2 regions of the Intestinimonas butyriciproducens genome follow, and region 2 is predicted to be linked to the other one. Evidence: predicted binding sites of a transcription regulator. Region 2 holds the regulator's gene; the other holds the start of a gene.
What was found. The regulator LexA, encoded in region 2, represses DNA repair genes until DNA is damaged. The targets are predictions, from matches to a motif close to CNAACANNTGTTNG.
Positions count from the first base shown of each region.

Region 1: uvrB (excinuclease ABC subunit UvrB) is a predicted target of LexA. The motif match lies at 5,244-5,257, and genes of this name have one in related genera.

Region 1 covers NZ_CP011524.1:554,525-562,215, forward strand. Annotated here, with positions in the region: gene uvrA (excinuclease ABC subunit UvrA) at 1-1,021, opposite strand, end outside; gene SRB521_RS02870 (hypothetical protein) at 1,068-1,841, opposite strand; gene SRB521_RS02875 (TIGR04076 family protein) at 1,856-2,155, opposite strand; gene SRB521_RS02880 (transposase) at 2,152-2,565, opposite strand; gene SRB521_RS02885 (UvrB/UvrC motif-containing protein) at 2,700-2,837, opposite strand; gene SRB521_RS02890 (UvrB/UvrC motif-containing protein) at 2,940-3,077, opposite strand; gene uvrB (excinuclease ABC subunit UvrB) at 3,180-5,147, opposite strand; gene SRB521_RS02900 (JAB domain-containing protein) at 5,292-5,993, opposite strand; gene pyrE (orotate phosphoribosyltransferase) at 6,036-6,713, opposite strand; cobalamin riboswitch at 6,904-7,024, shown strand; gene SRB521_RS02910 (ABC transporter substrate-binding protein) at 7,204-7,691, shown strand, end outside.
Region 2 covers NZ_CP011524.1:18,095-25,785, forward strand. Annotated here, with positions in the region: gene gpr (GPR endopeptidase) at 1-58, opposite strand, end outside; gene rpsT (30S ribosomal protein S20) at 259-522, shown strand; gene SRB521_RS00085 (hypothetical protein) at 630-863, opposite strand; gene SRB521_RS00090 (methylated-DNA--[protein]-cysteine S-methyltransferase) at 863-1,333, opposite strand; gene SRB521_RS00095 (VOC family protein) at 1,373-1,816, opposite strand; gene lexA (transcriptional repressor LexA) at 1,818-2,429, opposite strand; gene SRB521_RS00105 (MarR family winged helix-turn-helix transcriptional regulator) at 2,623-3,096, shown strand; gene SRB521_RS00110 (ABC transporter ATP-binding protein) at 3,090-4,826, shown strand; gene SRB521_RS00115 (ABC transporter ATP-binding protein) at 4,826-6,883, shown strand; gene SRB521_RS00120 (hypothetical protein) at 7,019-7,691, shown strand, end outside.

The DNA.
Region 1 (7,691 bases), 540 kb from region 2:
CCTTCACCGGGGTGGTGAGCTTGAAGCCGTACTGCTTGGCCAGCGCCTCAAAATACATGCGGGAGATGGAGTCCCCCTTCACGTTGTTCCAGCCCGAGGCGGAGATGGCGCCCTCCAGAATGGAGAGACCGGGGTTGGGGATGATGAGGGCGGGGTCCACCTTGAGCTGGCTGCCCAGACCGGTGCAGGTGGGACAGGCGCCGAAGGGGTTGTTGAAGGAGAACATGCGGGGGGCCAGCTCTTCGATGGAGATGCCGCAGTCCTCGCAGGCGTAGTTCTGGGAGAAGAGAAGGTCCCGGTCCTCGTTTACGATGTTGATGACCACCAGGCCGCCGGAGAGGCCGGCGGCGGTCTCCACCGAGTCGGTGAGGCGGCGGGCGACGTCCTCTTTGATGACCAGCCGGTCCACCACCACCTCGATGCTGTGCTTCCGGTTCTTGTCCAGCTTGATCTCCTCGGTGAGGTCGTAGATGGACCCGTCGCACCGGACCCGGACGTAGCCGGACTTCCGGGCGTCCTCGAAGATCTTCTGATGCTCGCCCTTCTTGCCCCGGATGACGGGGGCCATGACCTGGATGCGGGTGGCCTCCGGCAGGGTCATCACCTGATCGATGATCTGGTCCACGGTCTGCTGCCGGATCTCCTTGCCGCACTTGGGGCAGTGGGGGGTGCCCACCCGGGCCCACAGCAGGCGGAGATAGTCATAGATCTCGGTGACGGTGCCCACGGTGGAGCGGGGGTTTTTGGAGGTGGTCTTCTGGTCGATGGAGATGGCGGGGGAGAGGCCGTCGATATAGTCCACGTCGGGCTTTTCCATCTGGCCCAGGAACATCCGGGCGTAAGAGGAGAGAGACTCCACGTACCGGCGCTGGCCCTCTGCGTAGATGGTGTCGAAGGCCAGGGAGGACTTGCCGGAGCCGGAGAGGCCCGTGAGCACCACCAGCTTGTCCCGGGGGATGGTGACGTCGATGTTTTTCAGGTTGTTGGCCCGGGCGCCTTTGACGGAGATGTGGTCTAGCATAGCTCTGTTGCTCCTTTATATCTTTCCACAGGGGAGAAAGTCGAGGTCAAACGATGGAAAAAACGCCGACCAAATAGCCGATCAGCGCGCCGCCGGTGCAGACGATCCAGCCCAGGTGGCGGCCGAACAGCTCCCAGTCGGAGGGCTCGGCCAGTTCCGGGTCCCGGATGAGGAATCCGAGATTCCGGCGGAAGAGCCGGTCGGCAAACAGAATGGAAATGATGCCGACGGTGGCCAGACAGGTGGCCAGCCAATACAGGGATATGTCCCCCCGGTGCCTGAGGACGGGCGACAGCACCAGAGTGAGAAGAAAGGAGACCGAAGGCTCGTGGGAGGAATCCATCTCCTGCCCGTCGGGACCATAGGCTTTGCCGCCGGCGTGCCAGGAGAAGGAAAAAGTGGACACAGGCGCTCCGCTCTCATCGATCAGCACGGAAATGCCGCCGTCCAGCCAGCCGCCCCGGAACAGGATCTCATCCCCGCGGCGCACCTCCACACCGGTGAGCACATCGGCCATATCGTGGTCCCGGGGGACGGCGCCGGGGTCCTCGACGACGATATAAGGGCCATAGTCGCCGCCGTCGAAACGGTATGTCACCCTGCCGTCGGGAGAGACCGCAAAGACGGCCTCCTTCCCATCCACCCGGCCGGCATAGAGCGTGGTTTCCCCCTGAACAGACCGGAGCAGCAGGGAGCCGCCGTATTCCACGCCGAGCCGGCCGTTGAGGATGAAGTAGAGCGCCGCAAAGAAAACCGGCATCGCGGCCAGCATCACCAGCAGGACCCTCTGAAACAGGGGGATGGCCCTCCATCTGGACATCACACACGCTCCTTTCAGCTCGAGGATACGCCTCCGTCGGCGGGGGCGTCCAGGGGGTCCGTACGTTCGATCCGGAATATATTCAGGGTGTCCACATCCGGGCAGGCGAATACGGCGGTACCCGGTTCCTGGCCGGGGAGCGCGCCGCCGTAGCGCAGGATGTCCACATAGGGGAAGGCCACGTGCATGGCCATGGGGCACAGTTGTCCCCGTTCCGTGTCAAAGTCGAAGCTGTCCCCCACCTTGTGCCCCCTGTGGCAGCCGCAGGGACCCTTCCTGTCGATCAGCGTGATCCGGATTCTCGGCCTTTTCATGGATACGCCTCCTCGTGATAGCGGTCCTCCCGCCACTTGGCCGGGTTTTGGTCCATATATGCCCATATCCGCAGATAATCGGCCTCACTGCGGATGATGTGGTCGTGGAAGCCGCCCTGCCAGAGGTCGTTTTGCATGTCCTGATTTGTAAAGCGCTTGAGGGCGGTGATCATGCGCGGCACCAATTGTGTGGGGCGCGACGACCTCGGCGCGCCTTCGGCCGTATGTTCCCCCGCATCGACGGACAGGAGCAGATGGACATGGTTTGGCATGATCACAGAATGGTGCATGGTGATATTCGGATAGGCAGTGGGGATCATTTGGAGATAGCGGTCCAAAATTCGGCCGGCCGGCAGAAGTTCCGGGCGGTATGGCGCGCCGGGGTCGTCGCGCCCCACGATCCGGGACAATATAGGGGCCCTTCTCTTGGTACAGAAAGTGATAAAATAGCAGCCTTCCTGCCCATAGTCATAGTTTGGCAGCCTGTGAAGCCGGCCCATTTTATCACCTCTTTATATGCGGTGGTCCCAATCACAAAATAAAATTACTTCCATCTCAGCTCGATGATGCGGTCGCGGAGGACGGCGGCGTACTCGAACTCCAGCCGCTTGCTGGCCTCCCGCATCGCCCCATGCGGCTTTGCCGCATGGGGACCCCGAATGATCTCACATCCTCGGGGCAAATAAATTGCCCCTGCGGCAAGGTTTTCCCCTGCGGGGAAAACGCTTGCGCGGCGCTTATCGCGCCGCCCCATCTGCGATGGGGCCCCAAGAGCTGCGGGAGGCTACTGACCCCTCAGCTCAATGATGCGGTCGCGGAGGACGGCGGCGTACTTGAACTCCAGCCGCTTGCTGGCCTCCCGCATCGCCCCATGCGGCAAAGCCGCATGGGGACCCCGAATGATCTCACATCCTCGGGGCAAATAAATTGCCCCTGCGGCAAGGTTTTCCCCTGCGGGGAAAACGCTTGCGCGGCGCTTATCGCGCCGCCCCATCTGCGATGGGGCCCCAAGAGCTGCGGGAGGCTACTGACCCCTCAGCTCAATGATGCGGTCGCGGAGGACGGCGGCGTACTCGAACTCCAGCCGCTTGCTGGCCTCCCGCATCTCCTTTTCCAGCTTTTCCACGGCGGCGTCCCGCTCCTTTTTGGAGAGCTTGGTCTTGCGGCGCATGAGCTGCTCGGTCTCCTCCTCTTCGGCGGAGAGCTCGATGACGTCCCGAACGGATTTGATGATGGTCCTGGGCACGATGCCGCGGGCCCTGTTATAGGCGTCCTGCTTCTTCCGCCGCCGCTCGGTCTCGCCGATGGCCGCCATCATGGAGGGAGTCATCTTGTCGGCGTACATGACCACAAGGCCGTCGGCGTTCCGGGCGGCCCGCCCGATGGTCTGGATGAGGGAGGTCTCGCTGCGGAGGAAGCCCTCCTTGTCCGCGTCCAGAATGGCCACCAGGCTCACCTCCGGCAGGTCCAGGCCCTCCCGCAGGAGGTTGATGCCCACCAGCACGTCGTAGGTCCCCAGCCGCAGGTCCCGGATGATCTCCTGCCGCTCGATGGTGTCGATATCGTGGTGCATATACTGCACCTTGATGCCGGCGTTTTTCAGATAGGCGGTCAGGTCCTCCGCCATCTTTTTGGTGAGGGTGGTGACCAGCACCCGCTCCTTCCGGGCCGTCCGGTCGTTGATCTCGCCGATCAGATCGTCGATCTGGCCCTCCACGGGCCGCACGTCAATGCGGGGGTCCAGCAGTCCGGTGGGGCGGATGACCTGCTCCACGATCTGCCCCGCCCGGGTGCGCTCATACTCCCCCGGCGTGGCCGAGACGTACACCACCTGGTTGACCCGCTGCTCGAATTCCTCAAATTTCAGCGGCCGGTTGTCAAACGCGCAGGGGAGGCGGAAGCCGTAGTCCACCAGGGTGGTCTTGCGGGCCCGGTCCCCGTTGTACATGGCCCGGACCTGGGGCAGGGTGACATGGGACTCGTCGATGAACAGGAGAAAATCTTTGGGGAAGTAGTCCATCAGGGTCATGGGGGCGGAACCCACGGGCCGCCCGGCGATGACGCGGGAGTAGTTCTCGATGCCGGAGCAATAGCCCAGCTCCTGCATCATCTCAATGTCGTAGAGGGTGCGCTGCTTGATGCGCTGGGCCTCCACCAGCATGTTCCGGGACTCAAAGAAGGCCACCCGCTCCTCCAGCTCCCGGTAGATCTCCCCGATGGCCTTGTCCATCTTCTCCTTGGGGGTGATGTAGTGGCTGGCGGGGAAGATGGGCAGGTGCTCCAGCCGCCGGACCGGGGTGCCGGTGACCACATTGATCTCGCTGAGGCGGTCGATCTCGTCGCCGAAGTACTCGATGCGGATGGCGGTATCCTTGAAATAGGCGGGCCAGACCTCTACCGTGTCCCCCCGCACCCGGAACATGTTCCTCTCAAAGGCGATGTCGTTGCGCTCGTAGCGGATCTCCACCAGGCGCCTGAGGAGCTCATCCCGGGGGAACTCGGCGCCCACCCGCAGGGGGACCATCATCTTGGCATAGTCGTCCGGCTCGCCCAGGCCGTAGATGCAGGAGACGGAGGAGACCACGATGACGTCCCGCCGCTCGATGAGGGAGGCGGTAGCGGAGAGACGCAGCCGGTCGATCTCATCGTTGGTGGCGGAGTCCTTCTCGATGAAGGTGTCGGTGTGGGGGATATAGGCCTCGGGCTGATAGTAGTCGTAGTAGCTGACGAAATATTCCACGGCGTTGTCCGGGAAGAATTCCTTGAACTCGGCGCAGAGCTGGGCGGCCAGCGTCTTGTTGTGGGCCAGCACCAGGGTGGGCTTCTGGACCTTCTCGATGACCTTGGCCATGGTGAAGGTCTTGCCGGAGCCGGTGACGCCCAGCAGGGCCTGCTCGCTCAGCCCGTTCTCGATGCCCGCGGCCAGGGCCGCGATGGCCTCGGGCTGGTCCCCGGCGGGCTCATAGGGGGAGACGACTTTGAAATCAGGCACGGGCAGAGACCTCCTTACAGGCGTAAAATTCCAAAGGGGCGGCCTGCCGCCGCCTCCATAGGGGGTGGAAATCGTACATCCGTCCGATATTATATCAAAACAAATGTTCTATTGCAAGGGGAAAAGAAGCCCAAGGGCCTTCCATTAAAAATCCGGCGGCTCCGCCCCGTACCACTCAAACAGGCCGCTGTCCCGGAGGGAGACCATGTCGTCGTCGGCGAAGATGAGGTGGTCGGAGAGCTCCACCCCCACCTCCCGGAGAACGGCCCGGAGTCTGCGGGTGGTGCTCAGGTCGGCCTGGGATGGGAGGGCCAGGCCGGAGATGTGGTTATGGGCCAGGATGGCGGTGGTGGCATTTTGAGCCAGGGCGGTCTCCACCACCTTGCGGGAGGTGATGTCGGCGGCGTTCACCGAGCCCTCGCCCAGCTTGTGGACGCCCAGCACCTTGCGCTTGGCGTCCATACACACCAGATAGACCATCTCGTTCCGGGCGCCCTGGCGAAAATAGGGGGCCAGGAATTCCCCGGCGGCCCGGGTGGAGTTGAGGACGGTGCCCAGGCTGGCCCGGTCCCGGTCGTACCGCCCCGCCAGCTTGGGCACCAGCTTGAGAAGGACGGCGGTGTGCTCCCCCACCCCGGGGACCTGCCGGAGGGATTCGGGCAGGGCGTCCATGACGCCGGCCAGGGAGCCGAACCGCTCCAGCAGGGCGTGGGAGAGCTCGTTCACGTCCCCCTGAGGGATGGCGTAGCACAGCAGAAGCTCCAGGAGCTGGTGGTCGTGAAAATCCTCCCCGTGGGAGAGAAACTGGGCCTTGAGCCGTTTGCGGTGTCCGTCATGGAGTCCCACGCCGCCGCCCCCTTTCTGAAAGGCCCCGCCCGCCGCCGGCGCTCAACGGGCCCCGTACTCCGCCAGGTAGGCCTCCATGCGGGCCTTTACGGCGTCGTCGATATAGACCTTGCCGTCCACCTCCCGGTTGTGGAGGAAGGCGATGATCTCCCGGACGGTGACGATGGGGCAGACGGTGATGCCGTAATCCTCCCGGAGCTCGTCCAGGGTGGAGCAGTCCCGGGTGCCCCGCTCCATGCGGTCCACGGAGACGAAGAGGGCCCGGATGGACACGTCGGCCACCTGCTGGAAAAGGGCGATGGACTCCCGCACGGCGGTGCCGGCGGTGACCACGTCCTCCACAATGGCCACCCGGTCGCCGTCCTGGGGCTTGTAGCCCACCATGACCCCGCCTTCGCCGTGGTCCTTGGCCTCCTTGCGGTTGAAGCAGTAGGGGAGGTCCCGACCGTAGTTCCGGTAGAGGGAGGAGGCCGCCGCCACCGCCAGGGGGATGCCCTTGTAGGCGGGGCCGAAGAGGCAGTCCACCCCGTCGGGGAAGTGCTCCTGGATGCAGGCGGCGTAGTAGTCCCCCAGCTGGCTGGCCTGGGCGCCGGTCTTGTAGTTGCCGGTGTTGATGAAGTAGGGGGTCCTGCGTCCGGATTTGGTGGTGAAGTCGCCGAAGGTGAGCACGCCGGAGCGCACCATGAACGTGATGAACGCTTCCTTATAAGAGTGAGACATGAGCATTGGCCCCTTTCCAGTTTGTTTCGATTTCAGTCGAAATATTATATCACTATTGAAGGGGGCGCACAAGGAGGAAGTGGGGTGGAAAAAGACGCGCGGAAAGGGGCCGGGCCGGGAATTTTTCTTGACAGACCACGGAAGGAGGCTTATACTAAAATATAGAATTAAATATACGCTTCTGTTTTATGGAAACCGGTGTAATTCCGGTGCGGTGCCGCCACTGTAAGGGGGAGCCGCTGTGCAGTCAGGACACTGGACCCGAGGGGTCTGGGAAGTCGCACGGCGGCGGGGAACCCGAGCCAGGATACTTGGACAGAATGCCTTGCGTCGTAATCTGACGGACCATCAGAGGACGGAATTTTTTATGCCCGAGATTTCCTGTCGCTGCTGTGCCGACAGGAAATCTTTTTTTGCCTGTAAGCCGCTGCGGGACGCGGGAACGCGCCCTGTGGCCTTACATATTTTAAAACAGAGAAGGAGAACCGACATGAAACGAACCCTCGCCCTGTTCCTGGCGCTGACCCTCAGCCTTTCCCTCCTGGCCGGCTGCGGCGGCCAGGAGGCCCAGAGCACCCCCGCACCCACCGGGACCACAGCGCCCACCGCCACGCCCGACGCCGAAGAGCCCACCACGAAGGTGGTGGTGGACGGCCTGGGCCGTGAAGTGGAGATCCCCTGGCCTGTGGAGCGGGCCGTGGTGGCCAACCGCTACAACAGCGAGCTGATCCGCGCCTGCGGCGCCATTGACCGCGTCATCGCCGTGGACACCAATACCGCCCAGGACCGGGTCTATTGGAGCCAGTTCGACCCTGACAACGTGATCGGCAAGGGCCAGAGCGAGCTGAACTACGAGAAGATCGTGGATCTGGGAGCTCAGGTCCTCATCACCCCTAAGAACGGCACCTATGAGCAGGACCAGGAGATGCTGGAGCCCTTCGGCATCAAGGTGCTGGTGGTCACCGGCTGGGACAACGC
Region 2 (7,691 bases):
CCGACTCGCTCCACAGCTCTCTGGCCTCCAAAGCCAGGTCCGTCCGCCGTTTCAGCATAGCAGCCCATCCCCCTTCAACGCAAGATATAGTAGTATCCTGCAAATTTACTTCTATTTTTAGCGTATGGGAGACAGATATTCAAAAATCGCAGAAAAAGTGAAAAAATAGGTTGCAATTTTCGGCTCGGGCTGGTAAAATAGATACCTGCACGGGCAGGACCCGTGAAATTTGAGATACCATCGGAGGAGGTGTTTGGTTTGCCGAATATCAAGTCTGCCAAGAAGCGCGTACTGGTCAACGAGACCAAGGCGGCCCGGAACAAGGCGGCCAAGTCTGCGCTGAAGACCCAGATCAAGAAGTTTGACGCCGTGGTGGCCGAAGGCAACCGCAGCGAGGCCGATAGCGTCTATAAGACCACGGTCAAGGCCATCGACAAGGCTGCTGCTAAGGGCCTGCTGCACAAGAACAACGCGGCCAACAAGAAGAGCGCCATGACCATCAAGCTGAACAAGCTGGCCTGAGTGGAACTTCTGCAAAACAAACCGCCTGCGAAAGCAGGCGGTTTTTGTGTCCCGAGACAGAAAGAAAAAGCCGCCCGAATGTAAATTCCGGGCGGCTTTTGTTTCTATCAGGTCTCGCGTTCCGTTCTGGTTAGGCACTCCAGTAGTCTGACCATCAGGGGAAGGTAGGTCCCCACAAAGAGGAAGGAGCCCAAGAGGGCTGCGGGCTTTTTCCATCGAAAGGGAACGCTTAGTCCCAAAAGGGTCCCCATGGCCAGGAGACAGACCTTCAGGGCGGCCATGTCCTCCAGATCCATATCCCTGAGCATGAGCCGCCCTGCGGCACACCAGTTTTTCAACATCAGGGGCACTCCTTTCCACGCTCCAGTTTCAATAGGGAACGTTTTAATTCCAGGCCGCCGGCATAGCCGGTCAGGGTCCCGTCCGCACCCACCACCCGGTGGCAGGGAATAAAAATGGGGATGGGATTGCGGTGGTTGGCCTGTCCTACGGCCCGGACCGCCTTTGGGCTTCCCACAGCCGCCGCGATCTGCCCATAGGTCCGGGTCTCACCAAAGGGGATGGCCTCCAGGGCACGCCAGACCTGCCGCTGAAAGGGCGTGCCTCCCTCCGGGGCCAGGGAGAGGGAAAAGGCTGTGTGGCGGCCCGCCAAATACTCCAGTAGCTGCCGCCGCGCCTCTGAGAGCACGGGCGTTTCGTGCTCCGCGATGCGGGGCGTCGGATCACCGGGCAGATACAGCCGGATGATATGGCCGGCTTCTCCACCGAGAAAAAAGGTCCCCAAGCGGCTGGGGACGGAGAGCAGCTCCACAGGAAACGACCTCCTTTCCACAGGGCAAAACAAGACATCTCACAAAAAGTAACGTTTCCGGGCGAAGTGGACGATTTCCAGTTCGATCCCCTCGGTGTCATAAAAAAAGAAAGCGTAGTAATCCGGGGTATATTCTGGGTAACACTTGGGTGGGATCCGAATCCGCACGCCGGGAATGGCGCGGACCTGTGCAAAGAGACGGTCCACCTCCTCCCTGCTGTCGGCGGCAAAGGCCAGATGGTGCAAGGCTCCTGGTTTCCGGCGGCAGACGCCCTCTCCCGCCAGCTCAGGACGGGGACTGACGAGACCCAGGCTGAAATCAGCGGTGGCGTAATCGATCTCCGTGTGATCGAAATCCGAAAAATCTCCCCGGCCCTTATGCCTCAGATCAAAACCCAGCAGGGGCAGCAGCGCGTCGTAAAACCGCTCCGCCTGGGACAGATCGGAGACCGTGAGCTCCACATGGTCGATGTGGGGACGCATATCAGTCGTACCGCCGGATTACGGCCACCACCTTGCCCAAAAGCTGGGCCCCATCGCCGTCAATGGGCTGGTACTCCGGATTCTCCGGCATGAGCCAGACATGTCCGTCCTTCCGGCGCAGGGTCTTGACCGTAGCCTCATCCTCAAAAAGGGCCACCACGATCTCACCGTTTCGGAAGTGCTCCTGCTGGTGGACGACGACGTAGTCTCCGGGCAAAATGCCCGCGTACAGCATGGACTCACCGCGGACCCGCAGGGCGAAATGCTCTCCGGTCAGGCCGCCGGTGTCAAAGGCGAGATAGTCCTCGATGCACTGTTCGGCCAGAATGGGCGACCCGGCGGCCACATTCCCCACCACTGGTACCCGGTCGGCGGGGGGATCGGCCTCCGACGGCGGAAAGCCGCCCGCCACCGTGATGGCCCGGGTTTTTCCCTCCGCCTTGGTGATGAGGCCCGCCGCCTCCAGCCCCTTCAGATGGAAGTGGACTGTGGAGGGGGATTTGAGCCCCACATGTTCGCCGATCTCCCGGACAGAGGGGGGATAGCCGTGATCCCGCTGAAAGGAGATGATATAGTCGTAGATTTGCCGCTGCTTTTCCGTCAGCGCCTTCATGGCGGCCCCTCCCTTGTATGGATTTCTTGTATCATACCACACAACACACAAAAAGTCAAACAAGCGTTCTAAGAAATTTGGGGGATGCTGTTCACAGAAACTTCATTGACATTGCAGAGCACTCGTATTACAATATGTAAACATGCTAATCATAAGTAGGCTAACTATTTAAAAAAGAAGGAGGGTCTTTTCTATGGAGATGCGGGAAAACATGCCCGGCATTCTCTTTCAATCTGTAGAACGGGCCAGGAAGCAGGCCATTCAAACGGAATTGTCACGCAGGGGGTTGGGGACACTAGGACAGCCCATGATTCTGTTCCTGCTCAAGGACAAGGGGCGGGAGGGCCGGATTGCAGCCCAGAAAGAGCTCTCCGACGCCATGCATGTCTCCCCCGCCACGGTGGCCGTCTCCCTCAAGTCCCTGGAGCGGGAGGGCTATGTGGAAAAGCTGGCCGACGAGACCGACCAGCGCCGGAAGGCGGTGCGGCTCACCCCCAAGGGAGAGGCCGCCATCCAGAGGTGCGTCCAGGTCTTTGAGGCGGTGGACCAGAGCATGTTCGAGGGCTTTCGCCCCGAGGAGACGCGGCAGGCCTGCGGCTATCTCATGCGGATGCTCCACAATCTGCGGGGGGATCTTCCACCGGAAAGGATGAACTGTCAATGCTGAAAAAATTTCTTCCCTATCTGGGAGAATACAAAAAGTACGCCGTGCTCACACCCCTTCTCATGGTGCTGGAGGTACTCTGTGAGCTGGCGCTGCCCCGGTTTATGGCCAACATCGTGGATGTGGGAATTCCGGGCAACGACCTCTCCTACATTTTAAAGATGGGCGGCATCATGCTGGTGCTGGCCGTGGGCAGCATGCTCTGCGGCATGTTCGGCGCCAAGCTGGCCGCCGTGGCGGGCCAGGGCTTTGGCGCCAATCTGCGCCGGGGCATTTATAACAAGGTACAGGAGTTTTCCTTCGCGGACATCGACCACTTCTCCTCCGCCTCCCTCATCACCCGGATCACCAACGATGTCAATGCCATCCAGATGATGGTCACCATGGCGCTGCGGATGCTGGTCCGAGCCCCCGTGATGCTGGTGGCCGCCCTGGCCGTGTCCATCAGCATCAACGCCCGGCTGGCCATGGTCATGCTGGTGGCCATCCCCTTGCTGGTGATCGCTATCGGCGTGCTCATGAGTATGTGCAACCACCTTTTCCAGGTCCTTCAGACCCGCATCGACGCCCTGAACGGCACCGTGCAGGAGAATCTGGTGGGGGTCCGGGTGGTGAAGGCCTTTGTCCGGGCGGGCTACGAGAAGACCAAATTTAAAAAATCCAACGACGACCTGACCAAGGCCGCCATCAATGTGGATATGCGAGTCATCGCCATGATGCCCATCATGATGATCGCCCTCAACGGCGCCACCGCCGCCGTGCTCTACCTGGGCGGCTCCACTGTGATGTCCGGCGGCATGCTCATCGGCGACCTCTCCTCCTTTATCACCTATATCTTCCAGATTCTGATGAGCGTCATGATGCTGGGAATGAGTCTGCTGCAGCTCTCCCGCGCCATTGCCTGCGCCCGCCGAATCGACGAGGTGCTGGAGACCGAGCCCTCCATTGAGGACGGCTCCTGCGGCGCCGACACGCTGCCTGCGCCCAAGGGCCAGGTGGAATTCCGCCATGTGGACTTCAAGTACCAGGCCGGGGGCACCGGGGAGAATGTTCTCACCGACATCGACTTCACCGTCCGCCCCGGCGAGTTCCTGGCTGTGGTGGGCGGTACCGGTACCGGAAAGTCCTCTCTGGTGAACCTGATCCCCCGGTTTTACGACGTCACCGACGGCGCTGTCCTGGTGGACGGGGTGGACGTGCGTGACTATCCCCTGGATGAGCTCCGCGCCCGCATCGGCATGGTGCTTCAGAACAACGTCCTCTTCACGGGCACCATCCGCGAGAATCTGCTGTGGGGCCGCCCGGACGCCACTGAGGAGGAGATGATCCAGGCCGCCAAGAATGCCCAGGCCTACGATTTCGTCATGGCGCTGCCCGACGGCTTCGACACCCAGATGAGCCAGGGCGGCACCAATGTCTCCGGCGGCCAAAAGCAGCGGCTGTGTATTGCACGGGCCATGCTCCGGCACCCGGCCATCCTTATCCTGGACGACTCCACCTCTGCCGTGGATACCGCCACGGACGCCAAGATTCGGCAGTCCTTCAAGGAAAACCTGGCCGGCACCACGGTTATTATCATCGCCCAGCGCATCAGCTCGGTCCAGTCTGCCGACCGCATTCTGGTGTTGGACGACGGCCATATCAGCGACATCGGGACCCATGACGAGCTCATGGCCCGCAACGAAATCTATCAGGAGATCTACCAGTCTCAGCAGGAAGGAGTGCAGGAATAATGGCGCAGCAGCGTGGTCCCGGTGGCCCTGGCCAGAACCGGGGCGGCTTCCAGAAGCCGAAAAATCTGAGAAAGACCGTCTCCCGCCTGATGAGCTATCTGGCCCGGCGGAAGTGGCCGCTCCTCATCGTCCTTTTGTGTCTGCTGGGCTCAGTGGTCACCAACATTGCGGGTTCCAGCTTCATCAACCTGGTCATCATCAACAACATTGCCGCGGGCAGCTATACCGGCGTGTCTAGTTTAGCGGCCGATGTGGGCAAGCTCATCTCCATCTATGCCGTGGGCTGGGTGGCCACTTACGGGCAGTCGGCCATCATGGTCCAACTGGCCCAGAGGGGCACCAACCGCCTGCGGAAGGATCTATTCGACCATTTGCAGACCCTGCCCCTATCCTACTTTGACCGCCACCCCCATGGAGAGCTCATGAGCCGCTTCACCAACGACGCGGACAATGTGCAGCTCGCCCTGGAACAGAGCGTGGTCTCCCTCCTCTCCAGCGTACTCATGTTTGTGGGCATCGTGGTGGTGATGCTGGTGGTGAGCCCACTGCTTTTCCTGGTGTCCGTGGTCACTCTGGGGAGCACCTTCGTGGTGTTCAAGGTCTTCGGCGGCCGCAGCCGGAGGTATTATCAGAAGCAGCAGGCCGACCTGGGCGCCGTCAACGGAAATATCCAGGAGACCATTGAAGGGCTGAAGGTGGTCAAGGCCTTCACCCACGAGGAGCAGGCCAAGACGCTCTTTGCACGGCTCAATGAGAATTACCGCGCCTCCGCCACCGCGGCCAACTTTTACTCCACCGCCATCATGCCCATCGCCATGAACATCATGAACATCGGCTATGCCCTGACCGCCGCCTTCGGCGGAGTGCTGTCCATCGCCATGGGTCTGCCGCTGGGCTCCTTCACCCTCTACCTCAATTATTGCCGGCAGGTGGGCCAGCCCATGAATCAGATCTCTCAGCAGCTCACCACCATTCTCTCCGCACTGGCGGGCGCCGAGCGGATCTTCGAGTGTATGGACGAGACCCCGGAGACCGACGAGGGCTTTGTGACCCTGGTCCCCGTGGTCCGGGACAGCGAGGGCCGGATGACGCCCGCGCCCCAGGGCGCCCATGTCCATGACTGGGCCTGGAAGGTGCCGGAGAATCCCCGCTTTGTTCTGGTCTGCGCAAGCAAGGATGCGCATGACGAACTGGTGGAGTGTGGGGAGGACGTGCCCGGCCACCTGTGGGCGTGGAAATACGTCAATAAGGACGATCCCGCCTTCGGGCTCCACCGCATCCGCGGCGATGTACAGCGGGAGGAGGGCTATGTGCTGGCTCAGCTCACCGGGGCGGTGCGCTTCCAGCATGTGGACTTCTCCTATGTGCCGGGCAAGCAGATCCTCCACGATGTGACCGTCTTTGCAAACCCCGGGCAGAAGATCGCCTTTGTGGGCTCCACCGGCGCGGGCAAGACCACCATCACCAATCTGGTCAACCGCTTTTATGAGATCCAGGACGGCGTCATTACCTATGGCGGCATCGACGTCAAGGCCATCCAAAAGGATGATCTGCGCCGCTCCCTGGGCGTGGTGCTCCAGGATACCCACCTCTTTACCGGCACCGTGATGGAAAATATCCGGTACGGGCGGCTGGAGGCCACCGACGAGGAGTGCGTGGAGGCCGCCCGCATCGCGGGAGCGGATTCCTTTATCCGCCGCCTGCCCCAGGGCTATGATACCATGGTCACCGGCGACGGCGCCAACCTTTCCCAGGGCCAGCGGCAGCTCCTGGGCATCTCCCGTGCCGCCGTGGCCGACCCTCCGGTGATGATCCTGGACGAGGCCACCTCCTCCATCGATACCCGCACCGAGCGCATCATCCAAAAGGGCATGGACGCCCTGATGGAGGGGCGTACCGTGTTTGTCATCGCCCACCGGCTCTCCACCGTTCGGAACTCCAACGCGATTATGGTGTTGGAGGGCGGCCGCATCATAGAGCGGGGCGACCATGAGGAACTGATCGGCCAAAAGGGCCGGTACTACCAGCTCTACACCGGTGGGGCCGAATTGGAATAAAAAAGCCGTTTTGTCTGCTGAAGGGGAGGTCCCGGTTAGAACAACCGGGACCTCCCCATTTTTCAGGCTGAGAATTGTTTTTTTCCACATCGGCCGGTATAATGGTGGAAAACCAAGTCGATCCGGAGGGGAAACATGAGAAAAAAGAGACTGGTATCCGCTGTTCTGCTGGTGCTTCTGCTGGCGGGATGTGGACAAACCGGAGGGAAGCTGCTGCCGTCAGGCACGGGCCGAACGGATACGGCGGCGGCACAGGCGGAGCTGGATGTCCAGTTGGGCCTGCTGAAGGATGAGATCACCGCTGAGGAGCGCCGGGAGGCCCTGGATCTTTGGAGCAAGATACGGGCCATCCAGACAGAGCGCAAGGCAAAGGGAAACTACGAGCGCAGCGACTATGAATGGCGGCTCCTGCGGCGGCTTTCCGGGCTCTATGACGCCTATACCATCCGATATCTGGGCGGTGATGAGGAGGGGTTCGGCTACCGGAGCCCGCGGGAACGGACCTTGGCGGTCTACCAAATCAGGGCCGGCGGCGCGCTGACGCCGGACCCGGCAAATGACCTGTCGGGCGGGGCTTGGAGCGAAACAGAGCTCCTGGGCCTGTGGGAGGAGATGTGTACGCTGCTGCCGGAGGGCGCCTTTGAGGGCTTTGACCAGTTCACCGTCTTTACCGACGGACCGGAGGAGACAGTGGCCTATGTCTGGGCGCTGGATGATGCTGGAGCGCGCTGGGAGATCGCCGTGGACCCTGCGGACGCGGAGGATCGGGAGTACTTTGTGGAGACGGTCCTCCACGAATATTTCCACT